Regions from separate parts of the Mumia sp. zg.B21 genome, predicted to be linked through region 1. Evidence: riboswitches for the same ligand, from Rfam matches in the RefSeq annotation. Region 1 holds a riboswitch; each other region holds the start of a gene.
What was found. A riboswitch is a leader RNA that binds a small molecule or an ion and turns the genes downstream of it on or off. The one in region 1 is predicted to bind cyclic di-AMP.
Positions count from the first base shown of each region.

Region 1 (4,274 bases):
CGCGCTCCCACGTCAAGCAGCTCCAGCTCGTCCGCAGCCTCCTCGACCGCGGTTACACGCTGCAGGCCGTCGAGAAGGCGCTGCAGGACAAGACCTCCACGACGGCCGACTACGCACTCGACCTGATCACGGTGCTCGACTCGCCGCTGGCCCGCGAGCCCGAGAGCGAGCTCATGTCACGCGACCGGCTCTCGGCGATGGCAGGCATCGACCGCGACACCGACCTCGCCCAGAAGCTCGTGGACCGCGGCCTGGCCACCATCGTCGACGACGACACTCTCGAGGTGAACCGTCCCGAGGTGGTGCGGGCCGGAGCCGCCGCCATCTCGCTCGGCCTGGCCCCGGAGACGGTGCTCGAGCTGCTCCCGGCGCTGTCGGGGCCGTTGCGCACGGTCGCCGACGACCTCGTGGGCCGCGTGCGTCGCGACATCTGGCAGCCGTTCGTCGGCGCCGGCATGCCCGACGACCAGTGGCAGGAGGTCGTGACCTCCATCGCCAACCTGCTGCCGGTCGCCGCGCAGGCGGTCGTCGCGGTGTTCCGCGACGAGCTGGCGCACGCGATCGACGACGCCCTGGGCGAGGAGCTCGCGGCGCTCGGCGACCAGCGACCCGCTCCCGAGGCCTGACGCCGGCGTCTCCACAGACGGCTCCCCCGGAGGCGGAGAACGGCCCCACCCGACGCTGGAGGGAGGGACCCGCCGGGTGGGGCCGAAACCCTGGTGCCGATCGTAGGGGAGCGCGCGCGCCGAACCGAGGCCGCCTGCTGTGACCTTCCTCGCGTCAGCGGGACCGGACCGTCACGCCACCGGCGCCAGCCGGCACGAGCTCGACGAAGACCTTGCCCCGCTCGAGCGTGACCGGCTTGCCCCCGGCAGTCAGCTGGATCGGCGCCGCAGCGCTCTTCTTGCTCCAGCGGGCGTTCAGCATCGTGCCGCCGTTGAGGACGACAGCCCGGCCGCCCCCCTTGAGCACCGTCTCGGGGACGGGATACCCGGCCGGGTCGCGGTAGCCCGCGTCGACCTGTCGGGTGAAGAGCACGAGGACGGTGTCCGGCTTGAAGTCCTTGCCCTTCTGGGCGTGGCCGTTGACCCGGCGGTACGCGCCGCCGGAACCGAGCTGCCACCGCGTCGCGGAGCTGCGGGAGAAGCGGACGTCGAACGACGTCGCCTTCGTCGAGCCCGGCGTCGGGCTCGCGCCGAACGGCAGGTACGGCCGCGGCACGGCGGCCTTCGCGGACCGGTGCTGGTCGGCGTAGGCGGCAAGGTTCAGCAGCCGGTCGTACGGGGCCTTCTTGCCCCGGTCGATGGCGAGCGTGAGGTTGCCGGTGTCCTCGCTGTAGAGCTTCACACCAGCGGCCTTGATCTTGCGGATGGTCACCTTCGCGCCGCCCGAGGCGATCAGCTGCCCACCGGTCGGCTTGACGAGGGCGATGTCGGTGGTCCGGGTCGAGCGGACGTGCCCGACCTTGGTCGGCGTCTGCGAGTAGAAGAACGCCGCCAGCCTCGTCAGACCACCCTCGACCAGCTCCTCGACGACGAGATCAGCCTGCGACAACCCGTACTGCGGGGCTCCGGCGGCGGTGTTCTCGACCTTCACCAGGAAGGCGGGGTGATCGGGCAGACCCTTGGCCGCCGCCTCGCCGGTGAACGGGTTGGCGCGGTTCAGGGTCGCCGCCTTGCGCGCGGCGTCGGCGCTGGTCGGCGTCGGCTTCTCCGGGGTCTTCGGCTCGTCACCACCCGAGCACGCCGCCGCGAGGACGAGTGCGGTCGCGACGAGGGTGGCGCGCAACGCGGTACGGGGCTTCTGGCTCACGTGCATGCTCCCATGGTGGAGCAGGGCCGGTACCTCAGGAGGCACCGGCCCTGCTCTTCGTGGTGGTGTCGCTGTCAGCGCAGACGCATGGTGCCTGCGGACCAGCCGCGGGTCCAGATCCGCTCGACCTTCACGCGGCTGCCGGAGTACGGCGCGTGGAGGATGCGACCCTTCCCCCAGTAGATGCCCACGTGGTACTTGCGGGACCCACCGAAGAAGACGAGGTCGCCCTTGCGGATGTTGCGCTTCTTGATCTTGCGGACGTGCCGGTACTGCGAGTTCGCGGTCCGCGGCAGCTTCATGCCTGCCTTGCGGAACGAGTAGGAGGTGAGGCCGGAGCAGTCGAACGCGCGGGGGCCGGACGCGCCGTAGCGGTACGGGTCACCCTTCTGGCGCGCGGCGACGCGGGAGGCCTTGACGATGCGACCGGCGCGACGCTTCTTGGCGACGACGCGCTTGGCCTTCTTGGTGGCCTTCGCGGCGGCGAGCTTCTGGGCGGTCGCGGTCTTCGCGGCGGCCGTGCTCGTGGACGTGGAGGCGGGGGCTGCGCTGGCCTCGTTGGCGGTCGTGACGACCATCGCGAAGGCAGCGGAGAGAGCGATCGGCAGAGCCATGAGGCGCTGCGTCCGGGGGGTCGCGAGCATGATGAGCGTGGTCCCTTCCACGCCTGCGAAGTGAGCTGTCGGATTAGGGCCGAAGGATGGCCCCGCCCTGTCTTAGGGCTTCACCCCGAGCACGCATGACCCGAAGGACTTCGTGCAGAGTTGGTTCCTCCGCTCCTGCCCGTCGGTGACGGTCGATGATGGGGGCGTGTGCAGGCGGGCAGGATTGGGCGTTTCCCACACACGATGTTCAGTTGTCCGGCAGGACCCGGTCGCGTCCCGGTCATGCCCGTTATGGGGGGTTGTGGGGCCTGTTGTCAGGCCGCGGGCCACCATAGACACGTCGATGGACCCGCTCAAAACACCAGACGTCACCACGGACGAGGTTTGGACGCTCGTCCAGGTCACCTGCCCTGCCGTCGCAGTGATCGAAGAGGGGCTATGTGACCCTTGTCATATTTTGACCGGTCTTGTCCCAGGACCATAACAAGGCTCTGCGCGGATGCAAGGGTCCACCGCACCCGCGGGCGCGCCGGCGACGGTCAGCCGGCGAGCGACCGGACGGCTCGCACCGCGGTGACGACGGCCCCGGCGGCACCCTCGAAGTCCGCCGGCGACGCGGCCGTGAACCGCACCGCCGTACGCGCCACCTCGGGATCGATCCCGAGCGCCAAGAGGACCTCCGAGGGCTCGTCGGAGCCCGCGGCGCACGCCGAGCCGCTGGAGCACGCGATGCCGTGATCCTGCTCCAGCCCCAGGAGCACCGCCTCCCCCGACGTGCCCGGGAAGCAGAACGACGCGTGACCGGGAAGCCGACGGCGCGGATGGCCGGTGAGGAAGGCGCCCGCGACATTGGAGAGCACGTCGCGCACGAACGCGTCGCGGGCCGCGGCCAGGGCGTCGACCGGACCTCGCGGACGCGGTCCCCCGGGCGTGGACCCCACCGCCGACGTGATCGCCGCGGCGAGACCGACGGCGGCGGCGACGTTCTCGGTGCCCGACCGGAGTCCACGCTCCTGGCCGCCCCCGTGGATCAGCGGCTCCAAGGGCACGCCTCGGCGGACCCACAGGGCCCCGCTCCCCTTCGGCGCACCCACCTTGTGGCCGCTGAGCGAGAGGGCGTCGACGCCGAGCTGCGCGGGATCCACGACGACGGACCCGACGGCCTGGACGGCATCGGTGTGCACGAGCGCCCCCCGTGCGCGTGCCAGGGCGGCGACCTCGGCGACCGGCTGGACCGTCCCGACCTCGTTGTTCGCGAGCATGACCGACACCAGCGTGGTCTCGGCGCCGATCAGTCGTTCCGCCTGCGTCAGGTCGACGACGCCGTCACCGTCGACGTCGAGCAGGTCTCTCCGGAACCCGTGCAGTCTGACCAGGTGGTCGCACGCCTCCAGCACGGCAGGGTGCTCGATCCGGGTGGTCACGAGGTGGCGCCCACGCGGGTTCGCCAGTGCCAGTCCCTTCACCGCGAGGTTGTCGGCCTCCGTCCCACCGGAGGTGAGCACGATCTCCGCCGGCCGGGCACCGAGCGCGGCGGCGACGTCCGCGCGTGCGCGCTCCAGCGCCCGGGACGCGACGTCTCCGAGACCGTGGCGGCTCGACGGGTTGCCGAACTCGCCGGTGAGGAAGGGCCACATCGCCTCCAGCACCTCGCGGCGAACCGGCGTGGTCGCGGCCGTGTCGAGGTAGCGCACCCTAGACCGCCACCTCGACGTCGAGCCCCAGGTCGAGCGCGGCGACGCTGTGCGTGAGGGCCCCCACCGAGATCAGGTCGACCCCGGTCAGCGCGATCTCACCGACCCGAGGGAGCGTGATGCCGCCGCTGGCCTCCACCAGCGCCCGCCCGGCGACCTTCTC
Region 1 covers NZ_JAHWCJ010000001.1:26,117-30,390, reverse strand. The annotation lists gene KV100_RS00150 (MerR family transcriptional regulator) at 1-626, shown strand, start outside; gene KV100_RS00145 (DUF3048 domain-containing protein) at 781-1,818, opposite strand; gene KV100_RS00140 (C40 family peptidase) at 1,887-2,477, opposite strand; cyclic di-AMP (ydaO/yuaA leader) riboswitch at 2,462-2,617, opposite strand; gene KV100_RS00135 (cysteine desulfurase family protein) at 2,957-4,111, opposite strand; gene nadC (carboxylating nicotinate-nucleotide diphosphorylase) at 4,113-4,274, opposite strand, start outside.

Region 2 (4,274 bases), on a different contig from region 1:
TCCTGGCCGTCCCACGCGTGTTCGAGAAGATCTACAACGGCGCCAGCCAGAACGCCCACGCGTCCGGCAAGGGCAAGATCTTCGACGTCGCGACCTCGACGGCGATCGCCTACAGCCGGGCGCGCGAGAGCGGCAAGCGCATCGGCCCGGTCCTCAAGGCGAAGCACACGCTGTTCGACCGGCTGGTCTACACCAAGCTTCGTGACGCCATGGGCGGGCACGTCGAGCATGCGATCTCCGGCGGCGCTCCGCTGGGCGAGCGGCTCGCGCACTTCTTCTCGGGCATCGGCATCCCGGTGATCGAGGGGTACGGCCTCACCGAGACCACGGCCGCGCTCGCGGCGAACCTCGCCGGCGACTCCAAGATCGGCACCGTCGGGCGCCCTCTGCCGGGCACCGAGGTCCGGGTCGCCGATGACGGCGAGCTGCTGTTCCGCGGCGGACAGGTGTTCCGGGGTTACTGGAACGCGCCGGAGGCGACGGCGGCCGCGTTCGACGAGGACGGCTGGTTCCACACCGGTGACATCGGTGAGATCGACTCCGACGGCTTCATCTCCATCACGGGCCGCAAGAAGGAGATCATCGTCACCGCCGGCGGCAAGAACGTCGTGCCCGCGGTCCTCGAGGACCGCATCCGGGCGCACGTCCTGGTGAGCCAGGCGGTGGTCGTGGGCGAAGGCAAGCCCTTCGTCGGCGCACTCATCACGCTCGACCAGGAGTCGATCGGCTCGTGGCTCGAGAACCACGGCAAGCCGGCTGATACGCCGATCGAGCAGCTCGCTGACGATCCCGACGTGCTGGCGGCCGTGCAGACCGCGGTGGACGAGGCCAACTCCCACGTGTCCCGAGCGGAGGCGATCCGCAAGTTCCGGGTCCTCGCCAAGGACTGGACCGAGGAGGGCGGCCAGATCACACCGACCCTCAAGCTCAAGCGCAACGTCGTGATGCGTGAGCACCGCGACGACGTCGAGGCCCTGTACGGCTAGGCCCCCACCCTCACGCAGACAGCAGCAGCCCTCGGCGCACACGCGCTGGGGGCTGCTGTCGTCCGTGAGGGTTCGGAGCTGCTGCCCAGGGGTGGCCGCACGTCGTACGCAGAAGAGCCACGACCCGAGACGGGTCGTGGCTCTTCGTACGGAGCGGAGGCGGTCAGCCGACGCGACGCACTCCGCTGACCGGCATGACGTCCACCGAGACGATCTCGACGCTGCGCCCGGGACGCGGGGCGTGGATCAGCTTGCCGTTGCCGATGTAGATGCCGACGTGGCTGACCGGGCTGTAGTAGAAGACCAGGTCGCCCGGGCTCATCGACGACCGCGACACCGAGGAGCCCATCCCGGACTGCGCGGAGGACGAATGCGGGAGCGACACGCCGGCCGCGCCGAACGCCTTCATCGTCAGGCCCGAGCAGTCCCAGCTGCCGGGGCCCGCAGAACCGTAGGAGTAGGGCTCGCCCAGCTGCGCCATCGCGAAGTCGATCGCCTTCTTGGCCCGCCCGGACGCGTTCACCTTCGGGGCGCTGGTCGACGGACGGTCTTCGCTGCGGCTCGGACCACCGTGGTCGTTGTCGTAGACCTCTTCGCGCTCAGCAGGAGTCAGGCTCGCGACGAGAGCCTCGGCCTTGGTGACGCGATCGTCGAGCTTGGCCTTCTGCTTGGTCATCTCCTTCTGCGACTCCGAGATGATCTCGAGCTTGGAGGAGAGCTGCTCACGGCGGACCTTGAGCTCTCCGGCCTCGCGCTCGAAGGCGGCCAGCCGGTCGGCCTGGGTGCTGTTGTAGGACTGGAGCGCCGTCAGGCCCTCCAGGAACTCGTCGACATCGTCGCTCGCGAGCAGCTGGGTGGTCGGGCCCATCGGGGAGCTCGACAACCGCTCGGTGACGGTCTTGGCGAGGGCGTTGCGGACGTCCTCGACCTCAGCCTGCTGCGCCTTGACGTCGGTCCGGAGCTTCTTGATCTGCTTCTTGGCTCCGTCGACCTCGGTCCGGAGCTCGAGGAAGCGCTCGTTGGCCTGCTCGGCCTCGTGGCTGAGCTCGGCGACCTTGCGCTGGGCCTCGGACAGGCTCGGCGTCTGGGGGTCTGCTGCGCTGGGGGACGCGGTGAGCGTGGCAGCGAGGACCAACCCGGACCCGGCGGCGACTGCTGCCCTCATCGACAGCTTTCGGCCGTTCCGCACTCGGCGGCTCCTTCACGTTCTCGACGCCTACCGGGTGAGCTGACGGGTTCGGGCCAAGAACGTGCCCTACCGTCCGAGCGGACGGATTCACCCCAGGAACGTGGGTCCCCGGCTCCAGCGTCGATCGGGGGATCTCGGCCGAACTAGGCGGCGTGCCTGCGCCCTCCGGGGTAGAGAACTCCTCAGACACGCGAGCCTCACCCTATGCGCCAACGGGGTGGGGAATCAACGTGAAGCAGTGGGAAAGTCAGATCTCTCTCGCGGGCGGCGGTGGTTGGGTGAGAAGGCTCACACGTCGTCGATGGTCTCGCTGTCGGTCTGGGTCACGAGGCGGAGCGGAGACACGAGGCCGGCGGCGCTCAGCGCCTGGAGCGCGGCACCCTCGTCGGCGTCGATGCTGACGCCCTCGTCGGGGGCACCGAGCAGCGCGGTCACCACGCAGTCGCCGCATGCCTGGGGCCGGGCGAGGCAGCGACCGCAGTCGATGGTCAGAAGCTCGCCGTGACCCGTCGCCGGGCCCGGCTGCTGATGGAGCACGCGGGATTCGTCCATGCCCTGGACGCTACGCAGCCGCTCTGACACAAACCCGTCGTGCGACACGCCGTACGCCCCGACGGCCGGACATGTCAGCGGACGCACCTACCGTCGTTCCCATGACCCTCGCCCCCGAGACCGCTCCCCCGCCGACCGTCCCGGTTCCCGCGGTCGAGGGCACCGCGGTCGAGGGCACCGCGGTCCAAGGGACTCTCGACGAGCTGGGTCGAGACCTGTCGGGCATCACGTTCTGCGTCGTCGACCTCGAGACGACGGGCGGCTCGGCGGCCGCCGGCTCCATGATCACCGAGATCGGTGCGGTCAAGGTCCGCGGCGGAGAGGTCCTGGGTGAGTTCCAGACCCTCGTCGACCCCGAGGGTCCGATCCCGACGTTCATCACGGTCCTCACCGGCATCACCGACGCGATGGTCGTGGCCGCCCCGAGGATCGGCGAGGCGCTGCCGTCGTTCCTGGAGTTCGCCCGGGGCACCGTGCTCGTCGCGCACAACGCTCCCTTCGACGTCGGCTTCCTCAAGCACTTCACCCAGCACCTCGGGCTGGCCTGGCCCGGCTTCGAGTCGCTCGACACCGCCCGCATCGCCCGTCGCGTCCTGCTGCGCGACGAGGTCCCCAACTGCAAGCTGAGCACGCTCGCGCGCCACTTCCACGCCGCCACCACCCCCAACCACCGCGCCCTCGCCGACGCCCGCGCGACGGTCGACGTCCTCCACGCGCTCCTCGAGCGCCTGGGCACCATGGGGGTGTCGACGATGGAGGAGCTCGCCACCTTCAGCTCCCGCGTCAGTCCCGCCCAGCGCAAGAAGAGCCGGCTCGCCGACCACCTCCCCCACCTCCCCGGCGTCTACCTCTTCCGCGACCGTCACGAGAACGTCCTGTACGTCGGGACCTCCAAGGACCTCCGTGCGCGGGTCCGCTCCTACTTCACCTCCAGCGAGACCCGCACGCGGATGGGCGAGATGGTGGCGCTGGCGACCCGCGTCGAGGGCATCACGTGTGCGACGGCCCTGGAGGCGCAGGTGCGCGAGCTGCGGTTGATCGCACACCACAAGCCGCCCTACAACCGCAGGTCCCGACACCCCGAGCGTGCGACCTGGATCAAGCTCACCCGAGAGCCGTGGCCCCGCCTCTCGTTCGTCCGCAAGACCGACGACGACGCCGACTACCTCGGTCCCTTCACGCGCCGCTCGTCCGCCGAGCGTGTCGCGGCGACGCTCTACGAGGCGTTCCGCATCCGCCAGTGCTCCGGACGGCTCCCGCGCCGTCCGTCACGCAGCGCGTGCGCCCTCGCCGAGATGGGCAGCTGCCTCGCACCCTGCGACGGCACCGCCACCCCCGAGACGTACGCGGCCGAGGTCGACCGCGTCCGGACGGCTCTCACGCTCGACCCCACCGTGGTGGTCGATGCCTCGACCGACCGCATGCGCACGCTCTCGGGGCAGGGACGCTTCGAGGACGCCGCCCATGAGCGAGACCGGCTCGTCGCGCTCGTCCGTGCCACCCACCGCAGCCAGCGGCTCGCCGCGCTGCTCTCGTGCGCCGAGGTG
Region 2 covers NZ_JAHWCJ010000004.1:435,225-439,498, reverse strand. The annotation lists gene KV100_RS17375 (long-chain fatty acid--CoA ligase) at 1-986, shown strand, start outside; gene KV100_RS20260 (NlpC/P60 family protein) at 1,150-2,175, opposite strand; cyclic di-AMP (ydaO/yuaA leader) riboswitch at 2,184-2,325, opposite strand; gene KV100_RS17365 (hypothetical protein) at 2,464-2,727, opposite strand; gene KV100_RS17360 (DEDD exonuclease domain-containing protein) at 2,829-4,274, shown strand, end outside.
Region 2: it holds a riboswitch for cyclic di-AMP, as region 1 does, so the genes downstream of both, KV100_RS20260 (NlpC/P60 family protein) here and KV100_RS00140 (C40 family peptidase) in region 1, are expected to answer to the same signal.

Region 3 (4,274 bases), 740 kb from region 1:
GCGACTCGCGACGCCACTCGATCACCAGACCGGGGTAGGCGTCGGACTCGTACCGGCTCAGCGAGACCCAGACGTGCCTCACTCCGCCCCCCTCACGAGGCGGGGCGACGGCACGCTCCTCCTGGCCGTATCGCCTGTTCGCGCCCACGTCGGACAGGATACGCCTCGTTCGAACACGCGTTCGAACCACTCTCTGTGCGTGGGGGGTTGCGGCCGACGCCACGGCGCACGACAGTAAACCCACGCGTTGCCGGCGTACGAGGAGGAGTGTCATGAGCGACACCGGGCCCGGGTCCACGTCGTCCGATCAAGAGGAGGGCCGGCCGACGGAGCTCAGGCGCTTCCTCACCCCCAGGCTCCTCCTGCTGTTCATCGTCGGTGACATCCTCGGCACCGGCGTCTATGCGCTCACCGGGCAGGTGGCGGCCGAGGTCGGCGGCGCGGCGTGGCTGCCCTTCCTCATCGCCTTCGCCATCGCGACCCTGACCGCGTTCTCGTACCTCGAGCTCGTGACGAAGTATCCCCAGGCCGCCGGTGCGGCGCTCTACACCCACAAGGCGTTCGGGATCCACTTCCTCACGTTCCTCGTGGCGTTCGCGGTGCTCTCGTCCGGGATCACGTCGGCCTCGACCGCGTCGCGTGTCTTCGCGCGCAGCCTCGACCAGGGCTTCGGGCTCGACCTGGACAGCACCGGCATCCTGATCGTGGCCCTGCTGTTCATGGTCGCGCTCGCACTGGTCAACCTCCGTGGGGTCGCCCACGGGATCATCACCAACGTCGTCCTCACCGTGGTCGAGCTCTCCGGGCTCCTGCTGGTCCTCCTCGTCGGCATCTGGGCGGTCGTCGAGGGAAACGCCGACTTCTCCCGCGTCGTCGCGTTCGACACGCCCGAGGACAAGAACGTCTTCCTCGCTGTCACCACGGCGACGTCGCTGGCGTTCTTCGCGATGGTGGGCTTCGAGGACTCGGTCAACATGGCGGAGGAGACGAAAGACCCCGTCTCGACCTTCCCGCGGATCATGCTGACCGGGTTGTCGATCACGGGACTCATCTACGTTCTCGTCTCGATCACCGCCGTTGCGCTCGTCCCGATCGGCCGGCTCGCCGCGACGGAGACGCCACTGCTCACCGTCGTCGAGCTCGGCGCACCCAACCTCCCGATCGACGAGATCTATCCGTTCATCACGATGTTCGCCGTCGCCAACACGGCGCTCATCAACATGCTCATGGCCAGCCGGCTCCTCTACGGCATGGCCAGGCAGCACGTGCTGCCACCGGCGCTGGCCCACGTCGGTCGCCGGCGGCAGACGCCATGGGTCGCGATCCTCTTCACGACCCTCCTCGCCCTGGGGCTCATCACCTACGTGTTCAACGCGAGCGAGGACGCCGTCGCCACCCTCGGCGGCACCACCGCACTCCTCCTGCTCGCGGTCTTCACGATCGTCAACGTCGCGGTGCTGGTGCTGCGCCGCGACCGCGTCGACACCCGCCACTTCGTCGCGCCGACCGTCATCCCGGTGGTCGCCGCCGTCGTCTCGCTCTATCTCGTGACGCCCCTGTCGGGTCGCGACACCGAGCAGTACGAAGTTGCGGGACTGCTGCTCGGCCTCGGAGTGGTGCTGTGGATCATCACCTGGATCATCAACCGCGCGTTCTACGCCGAGCGCACCTACGTGAAGGACCCCGCCGAGCTCGACTGAGCCCGACGGGGTCCGAGGTGAGGTGGGTCGCTCACCAGAACTTCTTGCGCCACCAGCGCGGGAAGTGTCCGATGGCGCCCTTCTTGGCGACACGGTCGCTCTTGGCGAAGCCCTGCCACTTCTCACGCTTGTGCTTGCTGGTCAGGCCGAGCTTGCGGGTGCAGGCCGGCCATGCGCCCCACCCTTGCCGCCTGAGGACCTTCTCCGCGACCGCGATCTGCTCGCGGCGCTTGGCCTTGTAGGCGGTCGACGCATACTTCTTGCCGCCGTACGACCGCCAGGTTCCTGGGTTGAACTGCAGACCACCGTGGTAGCCGTTTCCGGTGTTGATGTGCCACCGACCTCCCGCCTCGCACTTGGCGAGGCGCTCCCAGGTCCGGTCCTTGGCCGCGCTGGCGGGCGTACTGGTGAAGACCAGCAGACCGGCGACCAGACCCATGAGGGCGAGCGTGGTGGCGACGCCGCGCTTGGCGACGCGAAGGGCGTTGTTCATGTGTTCCTTCACAACGCCTGCGGGGTTAGCTGTCGGGTTCGGGCCGAAGGTGCCCTGCCGGTCACGGACGAGTCCGCGACCGGGCTTCACCCCAAGGAGCCGTGGCTCCGGAATTGGGTTCCCCACTCCTGTCCGTCATGTTCGTGGTTCGCCGGCCCCCGTTGACCGACCCTCCGGGGTAGGTCTCGCCCGCGGACAGGATTCGGCGTCGAGCAAGACCTCAGTCAGACTAACCCACATAATCTGGACAACAAGCCCAGGCAGTCCGCAAGCCACCTAGAGCGGACTCGCGGACCCCGGGCGGACGACGATCAGCGCGGCGGGACGTCCTCGCGATCGTCGGGCCGCTTGGGCTGCGGCTGGTGGCGGGTCTTCCACAGGCTGGCGGCCGCGGTCAGGGCCAGGACCACGATGATCACCGCGAGGCTCATCAGCGTCGGGATCTCCGGCACGTCGAGGTGCTCGCCGTTGTTGATGAACGGGAGCTCGTTGGTGTGCAACGCGTGGAGGACGAGCTTGACGCCGATGAAGGCGAGGATCACGGACAGGCCGAGCGACAGGTACACCAGACGCTGGAGCAGCCCGCCCAGCAGGAAGTAGAGCTGGCGCAGGCCCATGAGCGCGAAGATGTTCGCCGTCAGGACGAGGTACGGCTCCTTGGTGATGCCGTAGATCGCCGGGATCGAGTCCAGCGCGAACAGCAGGTCGGTGGTGCCCAGGGCCAGGATCACGAGGAACATCGGCGTCAGGAACCGCTTGCCGTCGATGTGCACGGTCATCTTCATGCCGTGGAACTCGTCGGCGACGCTGAAGTGCCGCTCGGCGAACCGCACGACGGCGTTGTCGCCGGCCTCCTCGTCGTCGTGGTTGCGATAGCTCTTGACCAGTCCGTACGCCGTGTAGACGAGGAAGAGGCCGAAGATGTAGAAGACCCAGCTGAAGTTGTTGATCGCCGCGGCACCGAGACCGATGAAGATCCCGCGGAAGATCAGGGCGAGGATGATGCCGATCATCAGCGCCTCTTGCTGATAGACCCGGGGCACCTTGAAGCTCGCCATGATGATGATGAAGATGAACAGGTTGTCCACCGAGAGGCTGTACTCGGTGAGCCATCCGGTGAAGAACTCCAGGCCGTACTGACCGCCGTGGAAGCCCGTCACCCAGATGCCGAACGCGACCGCGAGTCCGACATAGATGGTGAGCGCGACCCCGGCTTCCTTCATCGACGGCTCGTGGGGCCTGCGCGCGATCACGACGACGTCGAACAGGAGCACGGCGACGGTGACGCCGATCGTGATCCACCACTCGAGGGGTGTGACGTTCATACGGTTCGGTTCCTCCGGTCGGATGGGTTGTCTGGCCGGAGGTCTCTTCCGCCGGGCCGGCGCGAGGAGCACCTGACACGGCTCGACCCGCCGGGCCAGCGCGCTGGCCGTGATGACGACGGGTCGACGAAAGGAATACTCCCCTCCCTGCGCCATTGTGCCAGAGGGCGCCCCGGGTGCTCGTGTCGCAGACCTCGCTAGGCTCGCGCCGTGGCAGTGAGACACGTAGGCCTGGTGGGCACGCTGACGAGCCCCGGCGCGAGGCGGGCTCTGCTGCGCCGAGGCACGAGGTCGACCATCCCCGAGGTGCTCGACACCGCCCCTCTCCAGGCTCGCGAGGTCGAGGTGCCGGGACAGGCCGCGGCGTACGGGTTCACCTGGGAGCGCCCGGATGCCGACACCGAGGACTGGTACCCCCAAGGCGTCACCACCTCCGCGGACGCGACCGCCGGGGACGCACCCGGCGGCACCGGAGGGCGCGACGTCGTCGCCGTCAGCTGGTACGCCCACCACCACGCACGACGCAACGGCGCCCGGCTGACCTTCGTCGACCTCGCGACGCTGCGCTACCAGCACGTGCTCCTGGTCAGGGCGCGACGAACCCCCTGGGGCGTCCGTGCGCGGCCCGTCCCGACCCATGCCGGCGGCATCGCCTGGTACGGCCCGTACCTGTACGTGGCCGCGACCCGCGCGGGCATCTACGTCGTGCGGATCGACGACCTGCTCCGCCTGCCCGACGGCGCTCGCGGCGGGCCC
Region 3 covers NZ_JAHWCJ010000001.1:768,124-772,397, reverse strand. The annotation lists gene KV100_RS03725 (hypothetical protein) at 1-82, opposite strand, end outside; gene KV100_RS03720 (APC family permease) at 273-1,700, shown strand; gene KV100_RS19895 (transglycosylase family protein) at 1,732-2,193, opposite strand; cyclic di-AMP (ydaO/yuaA leader) riboswitch at 2,194-2,357, opposite strand; gene KV100_RS03710 (TerC family protein) at 2,505-3,518, opposite strand; gene KV100_RS03705 (hypothetical protein) at 3,729-4,274, shown strand, end outside.
Region 3: it holds a riboswitch for cyclic di-AMP, as region 1 does, so the genes downstream of both, KV100_RS19895 (transglycosylase family protein) here and KV100_RS00140 (C40 family peptidase) in region 1, are expected to answer to the same signal.